DNA from 4 places in the Sphingomonas japonica genome. Region 4 is predicted to be linked to each of the others. Evidence: predicted binding sites of a transcription regulator. Region 4 holds the regulator's gene; each other region holds the start of a gene.
The links. The regulator LexA, encoded in region 4, represses DNA repair genes until DNA is damaged. The targets are predictions, from matches to a motif close to GTTCCNCNCTTGTTCT.
Positions count from the first base shown of each region.

Region 1: the regulator LexA is predicted to act here: its motif matches at 2,275-2,290, upstream of FHY50_RS13140 (S24 family peptidase).
Region 2: the regulator LexA is predicted to act here: its motif matches at 1,581-1,596, upstream of FHY50_RS05955 (ATP-dependent helicase).
Region 3: the regulator LexA is predicted to act here: its motif matches at 2,346-2,361, upstream of FHY50_RS12550 (ribonucleoside-diphosphate reductase subunit alpha).

Region 1 is NZ_VDYR01000002.1:206,870-212,061, reverse strand. It holds gene FHY50_RS13155 (autotransporter assembly complex protein TamA) at 1-950, opposite strand, end outside; gene FHY50_RS13150 (hypothetical protein) at 1,030-1,242, opposite strand; gene FHY50_RS13145 (hypothetical protein) at 1,400-1,588, shown strand; gene FHY50_RS13140 (S24 family peptidase) at 1,598-2,227, opposite strand; gene FHY50_RS13135 (hypothetical protein) at 2,490-2,804, shown strand; gene FHY50_RS13130 (hypothetical protein) at 2,810-3,586, opposite strand; gene FHY50_RS13125 (TIGR04063 family PEP-CTERM/XrtA system glycosyltransferase) at 3,556-4,800, opposite strand; gene FHY50_RS13120 (winged helix-turn-helix domain-containing protein) at 4,879-5,192, opposite strand, start outside.
Region 2 is NZ_VDYR01000001.1:1,174,585-1,179,776, reverse strand. It holds gene FHY50_RS05955 (ATP-dependent helicase) at 1-1,577, opposite strand, end outside; gene FHY50_RS05950 (aspartyl protease family protein) at 1,687-2,847, shown strand; gene rsmD (16S rRNA (guanine(966)-N(2))-methyltransferase RsmD) at 2,844-3,383, opposite strand; gene FHY50_RS05940 (pseudouridine synthase) at 3,380-4,462, opposite strand; gene FHY50_RS05935 (response regulator) at 4,649-5,083, shown strand; gene FHY50_RS05930 (sugar transferase) at 5,098-5,192, opposite strand, start outside.
Region 3 is NZ_VDYR01000002.1:97,684-102,875, forward strand. It holds gene FHY50_RS12545 (DUF2171 domain-containing protein) at 51-326, shown strand; gene FHY50_RS12550 (ribonucleoside-diphosphate reductase subunit alpha) at 371-2,248, opposite strand; gene FHY50_RS12555 (amidase) at 2,743-4,344, shown strand; gene FHY50_RS12560 (DUF4345 domain-containing protein) at 4,400-4,789, opposite strand; gene FHY50_RS12565 (DUF2721 domain-containing protein) at 4,786-5,192, opposite strand, start outside.
Region 4 is NZ_VDYR01000001.1:642,686-647,877, reverse strand. It holds gene moaC (cyclic pyranopterin monophosphate synthase MoaC) at 1-470, shown strand, start outside; gene trpC (indole-3-glycerol phosphate synthase TrpC) at 1-3, shown strand, start outside; gene FHY50_RS03200 (molybdopterin molybdotransferase MoeA) at 467-1,648, shown strand; gene lexA (transcriptional repressor LexA) at 1,703-2,386, shown strand; gene FHY50_RS03190 (ComEC/Rec2 family competence protein) at 2,380-4,548, opposite strand; gene gltX (glutamate--tRNA ligase) at 4,576-5,192, shown strand, end outside.

The sequences.
Region 1 (5,192 bases), on a different contig from region 4:
GCGGGTTCGAGTGCCACTTGCAGATCGACGGTGCCGGGTGCCTGCCCCTCCACCGGAACGATATCGACCGACGAGACCAGCCCGGTCTGGATGACCGCGCGGCGCAGATCCTCGACCTCGGCGGCGTCGTAGAGCTGGCCGGGTTCGAAGCGGGCAATGTCCTGGACGTGGTCGCCGTCGAACACCCGGTCGGTCGTCGTGACGATGCGGCCGAAGCGGCGCTGCGCCCCCGGATCGACGGCAATGCCGATGGTCGCGGTCTGGGTGGCATGATCGATGACGATCTCCGGCTCGGCGACCCTGGCGAACGGAAAACCCTCGCTGCCGATCGCGGTGCGCAGGCGTTCGTCGGCGGCGGCGATCGCGTCGGCATTGGCCGGGGCCTCGGGCTCGAGCGCGAACGCCTCGCGCAGTTCGTCGGTCTTGTCGCCCGCGCCCTCGATCCCGGCGAGATCGATCGAGTTGAGGCGATAGACCGGCCCCGGACGCACGACCAGCGTGACGAGGAACTCGCCCGCCTGCGGCTCGACCTGCGGGCGGATGCGCGCGTCGTAATAGCCCTCGGCGCGCAGGATCTGATTGAGCAGTTCGACGTCCTCGCGCGCGCGGCGGTTGATCTGCGCGGCGTTGGCGGGATCGTCGTCATTGGCCTTCAGCGTCGAGGCGGCGTCGAAGCGCTGGCGCATCAGGTCGGTCCAGATGGCATCGAGCCCCTCGATCCGCCAGCTGTAGCGCGCTTCGGCGGCGATGTCGGTGGTCGCGTCGGTAGCAGCGGCCTCCTCGCCCGGCTGCAGCGCGAGATCCGGCCAGGCGACCCCGATATCGGCGTCGGCATCGAGCGGGGTGCCGGGATCGAGGCTAGTGTCCTGCGCGAGCGCGGGCGGCGCTGCCAGCAGGGTGCAACCGACGGCGGCCAGAACACAAGAACGCCGACGCGTGCGCGAAACCATGCGGCTTAGTAGCGCGGGCGGGGGCGGCGCGACAATGGCGCAAAATGCGTGGCGGGCGGCAGATCGCCGGGCACGCCGCTCAGTGCAGCGTACCGGTCGCCATATCATCGCCGAGCACGAGGATCAGCCGTTCGATCGAACGCCAGCGGCAGAAATGGACATGGTTGCCGAGATCGCGGCTGCGATTGGCACGGATCGCGGCTTCGAGCCCGGCCTCCGCGCCGAAGCGGAGCATCAGGTCGGCGGCGTCGGCGACCGCGCCGCGATCGGGGAGGTAGATGGTCTTGTCCATGCCGCCACCCCCACTCAAGCCGCGTGCCACGATTGGAACTGCCGCGGCTGGGGCGCGGCGCGAGGGTTGACGCGCGTTCACCACGCCGCCGCAAGCGTATCGCCCGGCCCGATGCGGGACACTGGCGTCCGGCATCGGGACATGGCAGAGCGGCGCGATGACCGGTCCCGCCACCAAATCCCCCGGCCCCAAAGCGGGCGGCGCATTCGTCGCGATCGCGATGCTGGTCGGCACCGGCATCGGCGTTGCGCTCGGCCAGCCATCGGCGGGGTTCGTGGTCGGCACTGCGATCGGGGCGCTGATCGCGCTGCTGATCTGGGCAGCCGACCAGCGCCGGGCTGGCTGACCGCGCCGTTCAGTCGGGTTCGCGCGAGAGCCAGCGGACGCGGCCGATCAATGCGACCGTGCCGGGATCGAACCGACCCGGATCGGGTGCGCAGGGATTGTCGCTGGTGACGTGCCAGACGCCGTCAGCCAGCGCGACCCGCTTGACCATCAGCGCGTCGTCGATGCGCAGCACGTAGAGCCGCGGCGCGGCGGTAACGCGGCGATCGGCGGAATCGACCAGGATGGTGTCGCCGTCGGCCAGCGTCGGCGCCATCGAATCGCCTTCGACCACGATCATCGAGGCGGCGGCGGGGGCAACGCCGAGCTGTTCGAGCAAGGCGCTGGGCAGCGGCTGCGCGACGCGGCGCGCGGCGGCATCGACCAGCCTGCCCCGCCCCGCCGACGCGCCGATCGCGAGCAATGGCACATGCGTGACTGCGCCGCGCGGCCGACCACCGAGCACGGTTTCGTCGATGCCGAGATAGTCGGCGAGCAACGCCCGGTCCGCCTCCGCCAGCAGCCGCGGCGATCCGCGGGTGACATATTGCTGGAGATACGCGGCGTTGCGGCGAAGCAGGTCGCGCGACAGCGCCGCTAGGCTAAGCCCGCGTTCGCGCACCAAATCGGCGAGAATGCAGCGTTGTTCGAGACTGTCCACACGCAATCCCTAGCCGCAGGAAAAATCCTAGACAAGTAGGATTTCAAGGAACAGAAGAGGAACATAACGAGTCGCGACAGGAGGCGGTGTGGATGGATTTGCGGTGGAAGGTGGAACGCTACCTTCGGGAACAGGATATGTCGGCGAGCGCGTTCGGGCGGCGGGCGATGGCCGATCCGCGCTTCGTCCACGATCTGCGGCGTGGCCGCGAGCCGCGCCCGCGCACGGTCCGGCGAATCGAATCGTTCCTGGCCGAGCAACGATGATGCGCGAGCCCGATGCCGGGCGGCTGGTCGAGCGCGCGCTGGTCCGCGCGGCGGCACAGGCGGGGATCGTGCTGGACGTCATCACCGCCGACGCCGAACCTTGGGCCAGCGTGACGTTCAGCGGCGCGCGGCACACGCTGCGGGTCGAGACCGCGTCAGGCGAGCGAATCGCGCGCTGGCTGGATGCGCTGCCCGACCTCGATCTCCCGGTGGCGGGGCATCTGATCGCCGACGCTGTGGTAGTAACGCGGCACGATGACGGCGTCCGGGTCGAGGCGGAGCTGGAATTGCTGAGCGTCGCGGACCGATGAGCGGATCAGGCGCCGACCGCGTGGCGCAGCGAATCGAGCGCGGCGTGGATCTGCGGCGGCGCGGGGCTGCGGCGGCGGCGTTCGACGCCGCGTTCGAGCCGGGCGAGCAGCGCGTGGATGGTGGCTTCGGTCTCCGGTCCGGCGATCGGGGCCTCGGCCGCGGGCTCGATATCGACCGGCGGCGCGGCGAGAACCGGCGCCGGACGCCGCGCCGGAGTGAGCTCGAACGTCTCGATGCGCTCGCCGGCATCGAGCCGCGCCGGACGATCGGCCGTCAGCGGGATCGGGCGGACCGCGCCGGGATCGAACGCGGCGAGCGGAGTATCGAGATCGGCGGGAAGGGCGATTTCGTCGTCGCCCGGCTCGGCAGCGAATGCCGCGAGATCCGCAGCGAACGGATCGCCGAGATCGCGCGCCGCGCGCACCGGAGCCCGCGCGGGGGCATCGGGATGGGCATCGGCGCGGCGGATCGAGGGAAGCTCCGCGACATCGTCTGTGTCAAGATCGGGCGTGCGCCGGACACCGAAGCCGAGCTGGACCAGCGCCCATCCCAGCGCGCCGAACCCGCATGCCGCGACGAACAGCAGCGCCGCCCGTGCGGTGAGGCCGAGCGGCGCCGCCGCGGCAGGGAGCACGGCGGGAAGCCCGCTGGCCATCACCAGCGCCTCGAGCGTTTCGGCCGGCGCGATCGCGATCGCCAGCAGGACGAGCCCGGCGACGACGGCGGCGGCGAGCTGCGCCACCGAGAGGTTCATGCTTTGGCGGGAGGCGAACGCGACCATGAAGGTTCCAATGCAGTGGCAGTGATCAGCCGTTGATAGACCGGAGCGTAGCGCGAAATATTTGACGACCAGTTACGCTCTGCCTCGACGAAACGGCGCGCGCGGGTGCGCCGCGCTTCCCAGCCCGAGCGGTCTTCGAACAGAGCGGCCAGTGCCGCGGCGATCGCCGGCGGATCGTCGGGGGCGAACAGGCTGCCGGTGTCGCCATCGCGGATCAGCTCGCGGTGACCGCCGACGTCGGAGGCGGCGACCAGGCGGCGCTGCGCCATCGCCTCGATCGGCTTCAACGGCGTGACGAGATCGGTCAGGCGCATATGCTTGCGCGGATAAGCGAGCACGTCGATGACGCTGTACCAGCGATCGACCTGATCGTGCGGCACGCGGCCGATGAAGGCGATGCGCTCGGCGACCGGCGAGGCGGCAGCCTGCGCGCGCAGCGCGGCTTCCATCGGACCGCCGCCGACCAGGATGAGCTTTGCGGCAGGGCGGCGCGCGACCAGCGCGGGCATCGCGGCGATGAGGTCGTCGAGGCCTTCATAGTCGTAGAAGCTGCCGATGAAGCCGATGGTGTCGGCGCCCTCCAGACCGTGATCGCGCACGAGCGCCGGGTCCGGCGGCAGCGGATCGCCGAACACGTTCAGATCGACGCCGTTGGGCGAGAGCATGATATGGTCGGGGGCGATGCCGCGCGCGACCAGATCGTCCTTTAGCCCCTGGCAGATCACCGCGACCGCATCGGCCCGGCGCACAGCGTGCGTTTCGGCCATGCGGGTGAGGCGATAGCGGGCCGAGCCTTCGCGGCCGGTGCCGTTGCCGACCGCGGCATCTTCCCAGAAGGCACGGATTTCGTAAAGCAGCGGCACGCCGGTGACGGCACGCGCGCGTAGTGCTGCCAGCGCGTTCAGAACCGGCGAATGCGCGTGGAGGATATCGGGGCGGAAGTCGCGCGCAACCTCGGCGATGCGGTGGGCGAAGGCGGCAATCTCAAGCAGTTCGCCGATTACCGGCGGACCCTTGCGCGGGGGGACGGTGCGAAAGAAGTCGAGACCGTCGATCGTCTCGCGGCTCAGGTCGGCGTTGCCGGGATGGCGCGGACCGGTGACGCCGGCGATGTCCCAGCCGCGCGCGACCTGCGCCTTCAAAATCGCGCGGGTGCGAAACGTATAGCCGGAGTGCAGCGGCAGGCTGTGGTCGAGGATGTGCAGGATCCGCATCCCCGGCGATTTGGCATGGCGGTGGTTAAGGCGGGGTCAATGGTAAGGGCTGGGGTGACCTCTTTCGCCCGTTGCGGATCATGATGTCGAAGTGGTGGTCTTCCAGCGTTCGGCCGCCAGCATCGCCGCGACGATGCAAGCGCTGAACAAGCCGCCTTCGAGCGCGGCGGTGACGGCATGGCTGATCGGGCCGAAGCCGGTTTCGCCGAACACCGCGCCGATCGCGTCGAGGCGCAGGCGCGACGCGGGGAAGCGGCTCGCCAGCAGCGCGAGGCTGCCGCCCATCAGGCGTCCGCCGAGCAGCGCGAGCGACAGGCCGGCAAGCGCGCCGATCGCTGCGGCGGATGCCACGGCGTGCGCCAGCGAGCGGCGATGGGTCGCAGCCAGCCAGC
Region 2 (5,192 bases), 530 kb from region 4:
ATCGCACGGACGAGTTCGCTCAGGTTCTCGAGGCGACCGGCGGCTTCGGCCGACTTTTCCGCCTGCCACATCGCGGTGTAGCCGCTTTCGTCGAGCAGCTGCCGCGCGAGCTCGGGGTGAGGGAGCGTTTCGCCCATCGAGCGCCAGCGCGCGATGTCGCCGACCAGATTGCCGAGCGAGCGGCGGGCCTGCGGCGTGAGCTCGTCGGTATCGAGGATGCGCGCGGCGGCGGACAACAGCGGGACGCCCTGCGCACGCGCCAGCTGGTGAACCTTGGCCACGGCCTTGTCGCCCAGGCCGCGCTTGGGCACGTTGACGATGCGTTCGAAGGCGAGATCGTCGGCGGGCTGCGCGACGACGCGGAGATAGGCGAGCGCGTCGCGTATCTCGGCGCGTTCGTAGAAGCGGAAGCCGCCGACGATGCGGTAGGGCATACCGATCGCGATGAAGCGGTCCTCGAACTCGCGGGTCTGGTGCTGCGCGCGGACCAGAATCGCCATGTCATCGAGAGTTTTGCCGGAACGCTGGCAGCCCTCGATCTCCTCCCCGACGCGGCGCGCTTCCTCGGGGCCGTCCCACACGCCGACGACTCGAACCTTGTCGCCGGCGTCGAGCTCGGTCCACAAGGTCTTGCCGAGCCGCCCGCCATTATTGGCGATGACGCCCGATGCGGCGCCGAGGATATGCGGGGTGGACCGGTAATTCTGTTCGAGGCGGATGACCTTTGCGCCCGGAAAATCGCGCTCGAATTTGAGGATGTTCTCGACCTGCGCGCCGCGCCACGAATAGATCGACTGGTCGTCGTCGCCGACGCAGGCGATGTTCTTGCGCTCCTGCGCGAGCAGGCGGAGCCAGAGATACTGGACGCTGTTGGTGTCCTGATACTCGTCGACCATGATGTAGCGGAAGCGGTTCTGATACTGTTCGAGCACCTCGCGATGCGAACGCAGGATGACGAGGACGTGGAGCAGCAGGTCGCCGAAATCGCAGGCATTCAGTGCCTTCAACCGCGCTTGATACGCGGCGTAGAGTTCCTGTCCGCGACCGTTCGCGTAGAGCTCGGACTCGCCCGCGTCGAGATCTGCGGGGGTCATCCCCTTGTTCTTCCAGCCGTCGATCAGGCCACCCAGCGCACGCGCGGGAAAGCGTTTCTCGTCGATGTCGGCGGCGACGATCAGTTGCTTGAGCAGGCGAAGCTGATCGTCCGTGTCGAGGATGGTGAAATTGGATTGCAGGCCCACCAGCTCGGCATGGCGGCGCAGCATCCTGGCGCCGATCGCATGGAAGGTGCCAAGCCACGGCATGCCCTCGACCACATCGCCGACCAGCCGCCCGACGCGCTCGCGCATCTCGCGCGCGGCCTTGTTGGTGAAGGTGACCGACAGGATCTCGGAAGGATAGGCCTTGCGCGTGTACAGCAGGTGCGCGAGCCGGGCAGTGAGCGCCGCCGTCTTGCCGGTGCCCGCGCCGGCCAGCACCAGCACCGGGCCGTCGGTGGTCAGCACCGCTTCACGCTGCGGGGCATTGAGGCCGCGCAGGTACGGCGGATCATCGGGGCTGGGTGCGGGAAGCGACATCGGTGAACAGGTAGGGAACGCTGCGAGTCGGGGCAAGCTGTCGCATGATCCCGTCGCATCGCCGCTGTCGCAATTGCATTGCCAGGCGGGCTGTCGCATCAGCCGTGCCATGGCTACAGTCGATCGTCGCATGATATTGCGAACATTGGCGATTACGCCGGTTGCAGGGATCCCTCTGGCGGCGGCACGCCAGGCGCCGATCATTGCTAATATGCGGGTCGCACAGCGCCGCGCACTGATCGACGTGCAGTTTCGCGACGGTCCACCCCATGCGTTCCTGATCGATACGGGCGGGTTTCACAGCCTGATCGACGAGAGACTGGCGCGTGAACTCAAGCTACGGTCGCTTGGCGGCATCGGTATGCGCGGATTGGGCGGGTTGGAGAACATGACCCTCTACCGCGCGCCCGAAGTAGTCTTCGGCGGCGCGGTGCGCCAGCGCGACGTGACCTTTGGCGGGCTGCGCGATCCCCGGTTCGGTGCCGGCGTCCAGGGGACGTTGGCGGCAGGCGTGTTCACGGTCGTTGATAGCGATCTCGATTTCGATGCGGGTGAATGGCGGCTATGGCCGGAAGGACGCCCGGACCGCGCGGGGTTCGTGAAGCTGCCGGCGAAGATCACTGCTCCCGCTGCGCGCGAGGGATCTCCGAAGATCATCGCTGAGGGCGTGCTCGGTGGGCGCACCCTGCGGTTCCTCCTCGATACCGGGGCGCCCAAGGCGATCAACCTGTTCGGACCCGCGGCGAGAGCCAGCGGACTGTGGGATGCCAACATGCCGCAGGCGGTGATCCGTCCTTTCGGGATCGGTGGCGCCGCGCCGCTGGGGCGGCTGGTCCGCGCCGAAGCCATCGCGATCGGCCCCTTGCGGTTCGAACGCCCGCTCGTCCAGTTGCATCAGCCCGGTTCGCGCGGCGGCAACGGCTTCGATGGAATCATCGGCCTCGACATCCTGCAGCGGATGAACCTGTCGACCGATACCAAAGCCCGGACACTCTGGGCGATGCCCAATCGCCAGCCCGCGTATGAGGAGCGATACGGGCTGTCGGGAATGTGGGTCGATGCCAAGGGTGACTCCGTGGTGGTGCGCGCGGTCGGTGCGCGCAGCCCTGCTGCCGAGGCGGGGATCGCGGAAGGCGATCGGATCGTCGGCATGCCGGTGGCGCAGGTGATCCGGGCGATCAGCCAGGACCCCGATACCGTCGTGCCGCTCACGGTCGAACGTGGCGGGAAACGGAGGACCGCGGAGGTGCGGTTGCGCCGCTTCCTCTAGACCGGACGCAGCAAGGTCAGCCTTGCCTTTCCTACGATGCGGGACGTTTCCGTCTCGAAACCACCTGCACCAGCCTCTTCGCGAGCGCCGGTCTCGATGCTGACCCACGTGCCCGGCCCGGTCCAGCCGAGACGGGCCATCCGTTCAAGAGCCACGCTGCCTGCGCCGGTGCCATAGGGCGGGTCCATCAGGATCAGGTCGAGCGGCCTGGTCGCCGGGCCGAGCGCCAGCACCGACTGCGCGCGAATGTCGGCAGCGATGGCGCCGAGCTTCGCGACATTGGTCCTGAGCGCGTCGAGCGCGGCGCGATCCTGCTCCACGAACAGGCACGATGCCGCCCCGCGCGACAGGGCTTCGAGGCCGAGCGCGCCCGATCCGGCAAACAGGTCCGCGACGGCGAGGCCCTCAAGCGTCCCGAGACGGCTGACCAGCATGGAAAACAGTGCTTCGCGGGTGCGGTCGGCGGTCGGTCGCGTGGCCTGGCCCTTGGGCGCGACCAGCGGGCGACCGCGCCACGCGCCGGCGATGATCCTCATTTGCGCGTCCGGCCCGGCCGCGGCGGGCGCGGCCCGGGACGCTTGCGGGGTGAAGCGGGGCGCTTGGTTGCGGTGTCTTGGGCAGGTACGGCGGGAGTGCGCGGCGGGCGCTTGGATGGGGCCGGGGCCGAGCCGACCTTGCCCTTGCGGCGAGGCTGATCGTCGCGCGGGGCGAGATCGGCGCGGCGGGTCTCGATGCGTTCGTCCGGGCGCCTCTTGCGCACTGGCGGCTTGCGCTCGGTGGGGGCGGGGGCTGCGTCATAGGCGACGCGGGCCTTGAAGGCGGCGGCGCGATCGCCGCGCATGCGCGGTGCGGGCTGAGCCGAGGGCTTGGGTTCCACTGGTGCAGGGCGCGGCGCGACGGTTTCGGTGATGCGCAGGTCGCGGCGCTTTGCTGCGGGTTGCTCTAGCGACTTGCGGAAGGTGACAAGATCGTTCTGGCGGATCTCGTCAACCTGACCCAGCGGCAGGTCGCCCAGAACGAAAGGCCCGTAGCGTGTGCGGATCAGCCGCGACACCTTGAGCCCCAGATGTTCGAGCACGCGCCGCACTTCGCGGTTCTTGCCTTCGGTCAGGGTCAGTTCGATCCAGACATTGGCGCCGGTGCGGCGTTCGAGGTTGGCGTCGATCGCTCCGTAGCGCACACCTTCGATCTCGATCCCCTCGATAAGGTCTTCGAGCCGTGCCTGGCTGATCTCACCATAGGCGCGCGCCCGGTAGCTGCGTTCGACGCCGGTGGCGGGCAGTTCGAGCTGGCGCTTCAGCTCGCCATCCGTGGTCATCAGCAACAGCCCCTCGGTGTTGAGATCGAGGCGACCGACCGGCATCATCCGCGGCAGATCGCGCGGGATGCGGTCGTAGATGGTCGGGCGCCCCTTGGGATCGCGCTCGGCCGTCAGCAATCCGGTCGGCTTGTGAAAGCGGAACAGTCGCGCCGGTGCCGCCGCCTGCACCGGCTCGCCATCGACGGTCACGCCGCGCAGCGACGACAGCACGGTCGCTGGCGTTTCCAGCGGCACGCCGTCGATCGCGATCCGCCGTTCGGCGATCATCCGCTCGATCTCGCGCCGCGACGCGATTCCGGCACGGGCGAGCAGCTTGGCGATACGTTCGCCTGCGCTTTGCTTGGACGGGGGCAGGGCGATGATGCTATGTCCTTGGTCGGGTCCGCGACAAATATTGCGCGAATACGCAGCGTGTCGACGGCTAATGCGTTGAGCGGTGCGACGGCGCAAGCACGAGCCGGCGGGGAGTAGGCGCACATCATGTTGTTCGGTCGGAAGAAGCGGCGTATCTCGCGGATCCTGTTGGTGGAGGACGAGCCGCTGGTCGCGTTCGACACCGAGCATTTCCTGACCGAGGCAGGGCTGGAGATCGTCGCCACCTGCGACAGCGTGCTCCACGCACTCGAAGCGATCACCAGCGACAGCGCGATCGATCTGGTAATCCTGGACGTCGAACTCTCGGACGGAAGCGGCCTCGACGTTGCGCGCATCGCACACGGCCACGGTATCGCCGTGCTGTTCGTGACGGGCCATTGTCCGGGCGAGGCAAAGATGTTTGCGCGCGGCTGCCTGTCGAAACCCTATCCGCAGCGCGACCTGATGCTGGCGATCGATGCGATCGACGCGGCGCTGGCAGGGGGAAAGCAGCGCAAGCGGCTGCCGTCGAGCTTCAGCCTATTCGGCGAGCCGGCCTGAACCAGCGCCTTATGTCAGAAGGCGTTCTTGTGCGTCAGCACCCGGAACGTCTGCAGGATGATCATCACATCCTTCATCAGCGACCAGTCCCTCAGATATTCGAGATCGG
Region 3 (5,192 bases), on a different contig from region 4:
AACCCGCGCGGCATGCGTTGAGCGAGCGGAACCATCCAAGGAGAACGCACATGGCCGATCTGAGCAACATCCGCGAGCATATGGAGGTCATCGGCGCCGACGGCGTCCATGTCGGCACCGTCGACCGCATCGAGGGAGACCGCATCAAGCTGACCAAGAAGGACAGCGGCGCGGATATCGAAGGTGCCGCGGGCAAGCATAGCGGGCATCACCACTTCATCGCCGGCGGCTTGGTCGCCGAGGTCGAGGGCGACACAGTGCGACTGTCCGCCAACGCCGACGTCGCGGTGGCGATGGAAGAGGAAGAAGGCGGCGAGGCGGCCTGAACCGCGCGGCCCGCGCCCGGACGCGAATCCGGGCGCGGCGCTGTTCACTGACACGCCAGGCATTCGTCGTAATCGGTCGATTCGCCCATATCGAACTTGGCGAGCTCGGAAGTGTTGTCGGCCTCCACCCCACCCGCGAAGCCTGCGCGCTGCACCGATTTCGAACGCAGATAATAGAGCGACTTGATGCCGAGTTCCCAAGCGCGGAAATGGAGCATCAGCAGGTCCCACTTCTCGACATCGGCGGGAATGAACAGATTGAGCGACTGTGCCTGGTCGATATACGGCGTGCGGTCGCCGGCGAGTTCGAGCAGCCAGCGCTGGTCGATCTCGAAGCTGGTCTTGTAGCAGTCCTTTTCTTCCTGCGTCAGGAAATCGAGATGCTGGACGCTGCCGGTCTTTTCGAGGATCGAGTTCCACACCGCTTCGGAATTCTTCGACTTGGCGATCAGCAGCTTTTCCAGATACGGATTGCGCACCGAAAAGCTGCCCGACAGCGTCTTGTGGGTATAGACGTTGCCCGGGATCGGCTCGATGCACGCCGACGTCCCGCCGCAGATGATCGAGATCGACGCGGTCGGCGCGATCGCCATCTTGCACGAGAACCGTTCCATCACGCCCATGTCGGCCGCGTCGGGGCATGGCCCGCGCTCGACCGCGAGCTGCATCGACGCTTCGTTGACCTGGGTCGAGACGTGGCGGAAGATCTTGAGGTTCCACGACTTCGCCATCGCGCCTTCGAACGCCAGCCCGCGCGCCTGCAGGAACGAGTGGAAGCCCATCACGCCGAGCCCGACCGAGCGCTCGCGTGCCGCCGAATAGGCGGCACGCTCCATGCCGGGTTCGGCGCGGTCGATATAGTCCTGAAGGACGTTGTCGAGGAAGCGCATCACGTCCTCGATGAAGCGCTTGTCGCCGTTCCACTGGTCCCACGTCTCGATGTTGAGCGACGACAGGCAGCACACTGCGGTGCGATCATTGCCGAGATGGTCGCGCCCGGTCGGCAGCGTGATCTCGCTGCACAGGTTCGACGTCGATACCTTGAGGCCCAGATCGCGGTGATGCTTGGGCATCGCCGAATTCACGTGATCGGAAAAGACGATGTACGGCTCTCCGGTCGCCAGCCGCGTCTCGACCAGCTTCTGGAACAGCGCGCGCGCATCGACGGTGCCTCGGACCGAGCCGTCCTTGGGCGATTTCAATTGCCATTCGCCGCCGTCGCGCACCGCTTCCATGAACGCGTCGGGGATCAGCACGCCGTGGTGGAGATTGAGCGCCTTGCGGTTGAAATCGCCCGAAGGTTTGCGGATTTCGAGGAACTCCTCGATCTCGGGATGCGACACGTCGAGATAGCAGGCGGCCGACCCACGCCGCAGCGAGCCCTGGCTGATCGCCAGCGTCAGTGAATCCATGACGCGGACGAACGGGATGATGCCGCTGGTCTTGCCATTGAGGCCGACCGGCTCGCCGATGCCGCGGACATTGCCCCAATAGGTGCCGATCCCGCCGCCGCGCGAGGCGAGCCAGACATTCTCGTTCCACGTCTCGACGATGCCTTCGAGGCTGTCGGGCACCGAGTTGAGATAGCATGAGATCGGCAGGCCGCGCCCGGTGCCGCCGTTCGAGAGAACGGGCGTGGCCGGCATGAACCACAGCTTTGAGATATAGTCGTACAGCCGCTGCGCATGGCCTGCGTCATCGGCATAGGCAGACGCGACGCGGACGAACAGGTCCTGATAGGATTCGCCCGGCAGAAGGTAGCGGTCCTTCAGGGTTTCCTTGCCGAAATCGGTCAGCAGCGCGTCGCGCGAATGATCGACCTCGACTGCGTAGAGCTGCGCATCGACGGTCTTCGAATCGCGCGGCGCCCGCGTCTCGCTCGCCGTGGCGGCGGCGTCGATCGTCTCGACGGTGTCGTTCATACGCGCATCTTCCCTGAAATCCATGACTCGCCCCGTTCCTCAATTCATCCGACTCGGGAGCAGCGTCCCGATGGTACGCGCTGGAGCGCCGAGTGCGAGAACAAAAAGTGATCGCACCCCGTTTGCTCCCAGGCGGCAGCGGGTCGATCGATATAGCATCGATCGATGGTCCCTACCAGCGCTTGGGGTCAGCCCCCCGACCGTACCACTATAGATTGTGCTCAATCGCCCCACGGCACAAGTCGGTAAATGACGCTTTAGGGACTCGGTTCGTCGATAAAACGAGTCACTTCGCCGGGCGCCGCCGATGCCAGATCGGGCACGACGCGTGGATCGCCGCGCCTCTTGCGAAACGCAAGGGAACAGAAATCGAACGGGCGAAAGAATGGCGGGGACGACTCGCCGGCGGTGCCATTCTGCCCGCATCGCCAATCCGCTTGAGCAAAGCGCCCGGGCCGCATAGCGTCGCGCATCGATCATCCGGGGGGACGACCATGCACCAGCGCCTGCTATCTGCTTTTACCGCCCTGAGCGCGGCTGTCGTCACGCCCGCCGCCGCGCAGGAGGCAGGCGGCGCGCCAGCCGCGGTCGAGGAAGTGTCGCTGGCGCAACTGGCCGCCGACATGGCGGCGGGGCGGGTGTCGAGCGAGGCGGCGACGCAGGGCTATCTGGCGCGGATCGCGGCGATGGATCGCGCCGGGCCGACACTGCGCAGCGTGATCGCGCTCAATCCGCAGGCGCTGGAACAGGCGCGCGCGCTCGATGCCGAGCGCAAGGCGGGACAGGTGCGCGGGCCGCTCCACGGCGTGCCGATCCTGGTCAAGGACAATGTTGAGACGCGCGAGCTGCCGACGACGGCGGGCAGCCTCGCGCTCAAGGACAACGCCACTGGCCGCGACGCGCCGGTGATCGCGCGACTGCGCGCGGCAGGCGCGGTGATCCTGGGCAAGACCAACCTGTCCGAATGGGCCAATATCCGCTCGACCGCCTCGATGAGCGGGTGGAGCGCGGTCGGCGGGCTGGTGCGCAATCCCTATGCGCTCGACCGCTCGGTGTGCGGATCGTCGAGCGGTACCGGGGCGGCGATCGCGGCAAGCTTCGCCGCGGCCGGGATTGGCACCGAGACTGACGGCTCGGTGGTGTGCCCGTCGTCGATGAACGGGCTGGTGGGGCTGAAGCCCACCATCGGTCTGGTCAGCCGCACGCATATCGTGCCGATCAGCCACAGCCAGGATACCGCCGGCCCGATGGCGCGCAGCGTGCGCGACACCGCTCTGCTGTTCTCCGGCATGGTCGGAAGCGATCCGGCCGATGCGGCGACCGCAAAGGCGGACGCGTATCGCAAGGACTATGCGGCGGGCCTGTCGGCCGACGCGCTGCGCGGCAAGCGCGTCGGCGTGGTGCGGCCCGACATGTCGTCCGACCTGACCACCCGGTTCGACGCCGCGCTGGCGGTGCTCAAGGCCGCGGGCGCCGTGCTGGTCGAGGTCGAGCAGCCCGAGCTCGAAGGCATGGGCGATGCCGAGTTCGACGTGCTCAAGATGGAATTGAAGAGCGACCTGAACGCGTATCTGGCGACCACACCGGCCAGCGTGAAGACGCGCACGCTGGCCGATGTCATCGCCTTCAACGATGCCAACCGAGCCGCCGAGATGCCCTATTTCGGGCAGGAAATCTTCGTGATGGCTGAGAAGACCGGCGGCGTAGACGACCCCAAATACAAGCAGGCTCGCGCCAAATCGCTGCGGCTGGCGGGGGTCGAGGGGATCGACGCGATGCTGAAGGCAGGAAAGGTCGAGCTGCTGGTCGAGCCGACCTACGGCGCGCCGTGGCTGTCCGATCCGGTGCATGGCGACCAGTTCTCCGGCCCATCGGCAAGCGCGCTCCCGGCAATTTCGGGATATCCGCATCTGACCGTGCCGATGGGACTGGTCGACGGCTTGCCGGTCGGGCTGTCGTTCATCGGCACGGCCTATTCGGACGCGATGTTGCTGAACGCGGGCTACGCGTTCGAGGCGGCGGGCAAGTTGCGCGTGAAGCCGGGCTATGCCGCGACTGCGGATGCGGGAGCGGGGATGGAGGGCATCGCCCAATAGGCAGCCGAGGTACCGAAGGGATCTCTTGCGCTCCTGCTCGGGAGCATTGCTGCGTTTAGCGGGTCCGCCGCGCCACCCGCGCCTGCCACAGCGTCAGAAGCGGGACCACGCCCAGCTCGATCCCGAGCCCGATCAGATGCCCCTGCGACGGCGCGCCGACGATTAGCAGTGACGCCAGCCGCGCCAGCCCGCCCGTCACGACCATCGCCGCGAGCAGCCGGAAGCGACCGGTCTTGTCCTCGATACCGGGGATGCAGGTGACGAAGCCGATGCCCATCGCCAGGAAAATGCCCGACAGATAGCGGAAATGGCTGTCGAGATCGGTCGGCACGTCGGTGACGCCGCCGATCCATGCCGGGCCGCGGATCAGGCTGAGAATCGACGCCGACAGCGGCACGAAGCAGGCGGCAGCGACGGCGAGCTGGAGCCAGCGCTTCTCGGTCACGGCCGGTCGCGCTCGAGCAGTTCGGCGCGGATGTGCGATGCCTTGAGCGACAGCCGCACCTCGATCAGGAAACAGGCGAGCCCGCTGGTCAGCAGCAGCATCGACAGGATGAACGCGACCGCGACGACGGTGCCGATCTGCAGCGCGGAGAGCTCGGCGATGAACAGCAGCGCGACCACCACGCAGATTGCTACTGCACTCGCTGTCACCAGCGTGATCGCGGCGTTGATGATGGTGATGCGCTTGTCGATGCGGCGCAGCTCCCAGACGTGGCGATCATGCTCCGGCCCGGTCGAGCGCGGGTGCAGCGCCTCGATGCTGCGCGCCCGGTCGATCACCCGCGCCAGCCGCCCGGTCATAACGTTGAGGATGCCGCCGATCCCGGCAAGCAGGAACACCGGCG
Region 4 (5,192 bases):
TGACCGACCTCACCCATCTCGACCCCACCGGCGCCGCGCGCATGGTCGACGTGTCGGAAAAGGCGGCCACGGCGCGCGAAGCGGTCGCCAGCGGCCGGATCAGCATGTCGCGCGCGGCGGCGCTGGCGATCCGCGACGGCGCGGTGGCAAAGGGCGATGTGCTCGCCACCGCGCGGATTGCCGGGATCATGGCGGCGAAGCGCACCAGCGACCTGATCCCCTTGTGCCATCCGCTGCCGATCACCCGCGCCGCCATCGACCTCACGATCGACGACGCCGGCGTCACCGCGACCGCGACCGTCGCCACCGACGGCAAGACCGGGGTGGAAATGGAAGCACTGACCGCGGTTTCGGTCGCGCTGCTGACGATCCACGACATGGCCAAGGCGATCGACAAGGCGATGGTCATCGACGGCATCCGCGTCCTGGCCAAGCGCGGTGGGAAATCGGGCGACTGGACGCGGCCATGAGCCTGCTCCCCGTCGCCGAAGCACAGGCGCGCCTGCTGGCGCTGCTGCCGCTGCTGGCGACCGAGCCCGTGGCGCTGCGCGACGCTGCGGGCCGCTGGGCGGCCGAGCCGCTGGCGGCGCTTCGCACCCAGCCCGCGAGTGACCTGTCGGCGATGGACGGCTATGCGATCCGCCATGCCGACCTGCCCGGCCCATGGCGCGTGGTCGGCGAAAGCGCTGCCGGACACCGCTTCGACGGGGCGATCACGGCGGGGGACGCGGTGCGCATCTTCACCGGCGCGGCGATGCCGAGCGGTGCCGACTGCGTGCTGGTTCAGGAGGAAGCGCGCCGCGACGGCGCAGTGCTGACGCTGGCCGGTGACGGTCCGCGCGGGCCGGGCGGCAATGTCCGGCGGCGCGGGCTCGATTTCTCTTGCGGCGATCCGCTCGTCGCGGTGGGCGAACAGCTGACGCCGCAGCTGCTGGGACTCGCTGCAGTCGCCGGGCACGCGCAGGTGGAAGTGCGACGCCGGGTTTGCGTGGCGGTGGCGGCGACGGGCGACGAACTGGTCGCGCCGGGAAGCGACCTCGGGCCCGACCAGCTACCCGAATCGAATGGCGTTATGCTGTCTGCAATGCTCGCGGCGCTGCCTGTCGATATCGTCGATCTCGGCATCCTGCCCGATCGGCTCGAAGTGATGGTCGAGGCCTTTGCGGGCATCGATGCGGATATGCTGGTGACGACGGGCGGCGCCTCGGTCGGTGACCACGACCTGATCTGTCCCGCGCTGACCGCAGCGGGCGCGGAGATCGATTTCTGGCGGATCGCGCTGCGCCCCGGCAAGCCGATGCTGGCGGGGCGGATGCGCGACACCGTCGTGCTGGGACTGCCGGGCAACCCTGTGTCGGCATTCGTCACCGCGCATCTGTTCGTGCTGCCGATGGTGCGTGCGCTCGGCGGCGCGGCGATGCCGTGGCCGACTCCCGTTCCCGCGGTGGCGGGCAGCGCGCTTCCCGCCAATGGCGATCGGCTCGATTACATGCGCGCTACGCTGGCAGACGGTGTCGCCACCCCTGCCGACGCACAGGACAGTTCGATGCTGCGGACGCTCGCCAGGGCGCAATGCCTGATCGTTCGACAACCCCATGCGCCGCCCATGGCCAAAGGCGAACGCGTGGATATTCTGCCCATCGCTTGACTTGTCCGCAGGCGTTGCTAGGGTGTTCCGCGTCTGTTCCGACGGAGGTACGCCATGCTCACGCGCAAGCAGCACGAATTGATCTGCTTCATTTCCGACCGCCTTGCCGAAACCGGCGTATCGCCCTCGTTCGAGGAGATGAAGGATGCGCTGGATCTCAAGTCGAAGTCGGGCGTCCATCGTCTGATCAGCGCGCTGGAGGAGCGACAGTTTCTGCGCCGCCTGCCCAATCGCGCGCGCGCGCTCGAGGTGCTGCGCATGCCCGAGCGCGGTGACGTCAAGAAGGCAAATGCGAAAACACTGTCGCAGGTGTCACCTTCCTCCACTTCACGCAACACACCCCCGTCCCCCGCCAACGATGTCATTGAGATTCCGCTGCACGGCCGCATCGCCGCTGGCATGCCGGTCGAGGCCATGGAGGGCGCCACGATGCTGCCCGTCCCCGCCGCGCTGCTCGGTTCGGGCGATCATTACGCGCTTGAGGTTGCGGGCGATTCGATGGTCGATGCCGGCATTCTCGACGGCGACTATGCGCTGATCCGGCGGCAGGACGAGGCGCGCGAGGGCGAGATCGTCGTTGCGCTGATCGACGATCATGAAGCGACGCTGAAATATTTCAGGCATGAAGGCGCGATGGTTCGGCTCGATCCCGCCAATCGCAGCCATGATCCGCAGCGCTATCGCCCCGATCAGGTGCGCGTGCAGGGCAGGCTCGCCGGATTGCTGCGCCGTTATTGAGGGCGATAGCGCGGCGGCCGGACGATCGGCGGCGTGACCCAGGGGTGGCGGTCGCCGGGGCTGCGCACGGTGACGAGGCGCCCGGCGTGGAGGGCGATGGCAACGCCGCCGGTCCGCACCAGCGCGGCGCGGTCCAGCCTTAGCCAGCGCGGTACGCACCCCGCGGGCAGGCCGCGGTCGGCAATGACGATGTCTGCCTGTCGGCAGGCCGCGATCAACTCGCCCGCATCGACGAAATAACCGCTGCGCGTCGCCAGGATGCGCCAGGTCCGCGTGGCACTGCGATAATCGGCGATGCACAGGTCGGCGCTGCAGCGCACGTCGCCGCGATCGGCAAGCGCGCCGAGTTCTGCGTCGGTGCCCGCGGTTTCGCCCAGCATCGAGCGGACATAGTCGCCCGCCCGATCGCGCAACAACGCCATCCCGCCATCGGCACTGCGCAGCGCGAGGTGGCGGCCGTCGCCGGTGACGATCAGGTCGGGCCGCGGAGTCGTCAGCGCCCAGCCCGCCCCCACTGCCAGCGGCACCAGGCCGAACGCCCGCACGCGAGTCCGCCACAAACCGATCCACAGCATGCCCAGGAGCATCGCCGCGAACGCACCCGCGGGAATTGCCGGCAATGCGGTCACCGCTCCGGGCGCCGCCGCGACGGTCCGCGCGATCCACAGCAGCAGTTCGAGCGATGCCGCCACCAGCCACCACACCGGCGCGCCCAGCCCCACCAGATCGAGCGCCAGCGCCAGCGCCTCAAGCGGCATCGTCACAAAAGTAGTCAGCGGAATCGCGACGATATTAGCCAGCGCACCATACAGCCCGGCCTTGTGGAAATGGAACAGCGCGATCGGCGTCAGCGCCAGTTCGACCGCGACGCCGGTCAGCAGCAGCGACGCGATGCCCCGCCCGATCCGCCGGATGCCGCCTTCCTCGCGCCGTGCGAACCAGCCCCGCACCCGCGGATATTCCTGCAGGGCAATAATCGCGGTGACCGCGGCGAAGCTCAACTGGAAGCTCGGCCCAGCGATCGATTCGGGCCATAGAAGCAGCACGATGGTCGCGCCGGCGGCAACCAGCCTGAGCGTGATCGCTTCGCGTCCCAGCGCCAAGGCCGCCAGCACCAGCAATGCGGCAATGCACGAGCGCACCGTCGGGACTTCCGCGCCGGAAAACAGCGTGTAGGCGACCGCGACCGCAGCGGCGGCTCCCGCGGCGACCATCGGCAGCCGCACCCGCAGCGCCAGCGCGGGACTCAGCGCCAGCAGCTTTAGCACCAGCACCATGGTCGCCCCGACGACGGCGGTGACATGCAACCCGCTGATCGACAGCAGATGCGCGAGGCCCGAACGGCGCATCGCTTCGGCATCGTCCTCGCTGATCGCTCCTTCGTCGCCGGTGGCCAGTGCCGACGCGATGCCGCCGGCGCTGCCTTCGACCCGGCGTTCGATATGGCGCGCGACGCGATTGCGCAGGTCTCTGCCCGGCTGGTCGCCGGGTGCGACGATAGCGATCGGGGCAAAGGCGCGCCCGCTCGCCCCCAAGCCATCGAACCATGCGACGCGTGCGAAATCATATGCGCCGGGCACTGCCGGCGGGGCAGGCGGCATCAGCCTTGCCCGCAAGCGCAGAATCGCGCCGCGCGCCAGGCCATCGGGCACATCGCGTTCGGCGATGTTGACGCGGACCACCGGGGGCAAGCCGCCTTCCACTTCGCCATCGACCTGCTGCACGCGCAATCGCACGCGGACCAGTTCGCGCGCCGACAGTGCCTCGATGCGTTCGACCCTGCCGGTAAAGGCGACCACCGCGGGACGCGAGAGGACCGGCGCAGCGACCCGTTCAGCCCGGCCCCAAACCAGCGCGCAGCCAAGCGCCATCGCCAGTCCGGCAATTGCGACCGCCGGTCCCGCTCGGCCGCCACGCATCGTCGCCGCACCTGCCCCGGCGATCGCCAGCGCCAGCGCGATGAAGCCGGCCCAGCGCACGGCATCGGGCAACACAAACCATGCAGCGACGCCTGCCCCCAGGAAAACCGGAATCCAAAGCGGCAGCTGATCGCGTTCCGCTTCCAGCCAGCGCTCGATCGCAGGGTACCGCCAGCGGCCGACGCTGCCGGTTTGAAGCGCGGGAAACCCCGTGCTAGGGGCGGGCGCGGCGAAACGAGCCATTCATTTACAGCTTGGGAGCAAGCGCGCTTGGGCGCAACCGACGATATCGACACCGGCGCCGCGACGCCTGCCGAGCCGCGCCCCGTGGTGACGCGCTTCGCCCCGTCGCCGACCGGCTTCCTCCACATAGGAGGAGCGCGCACCGCGCTGTTCAACTGGCTGTACGCGCGTCATCATGGCGGCCGTTTCCTGCTGCGGATCGAGGATACCGATCGCGCGCGGTCGACGCAGCCCGCGATCGACGCGATCCTCGACGGCATGCGCTGGCTGGGACTCGATTGGGACGGCGAGGCGGTGTTCCAGTTCACCCGCGCCGATCGCCATGCCGAGGTGGCGCGGCAGCTGCTCGCCAGCGGCCACGCCTATCGCTGTTATCTGACGCAGGAAGAGCTTGCGGCGATGCGCGCGGCGGCGCAGGCCGAAAAGCGACCGTTCAAGGTGGTCAGCCCGTGGCGCGACGCCGATCCGGCAAGCACCCCCGATCTCCCGTACGTCGTGCGGCTCAAGGCCGAACAGACCGGAGCGACGCGGATCGCCGACCGCGTACAAGGCGACGTCACCGTCCAGAACGCCGAGATCGACGATTTCGTGCTGCTGCGATCCGATGGCACGCCGACCTATATGCTCGCGGTGGTGGTCGACGA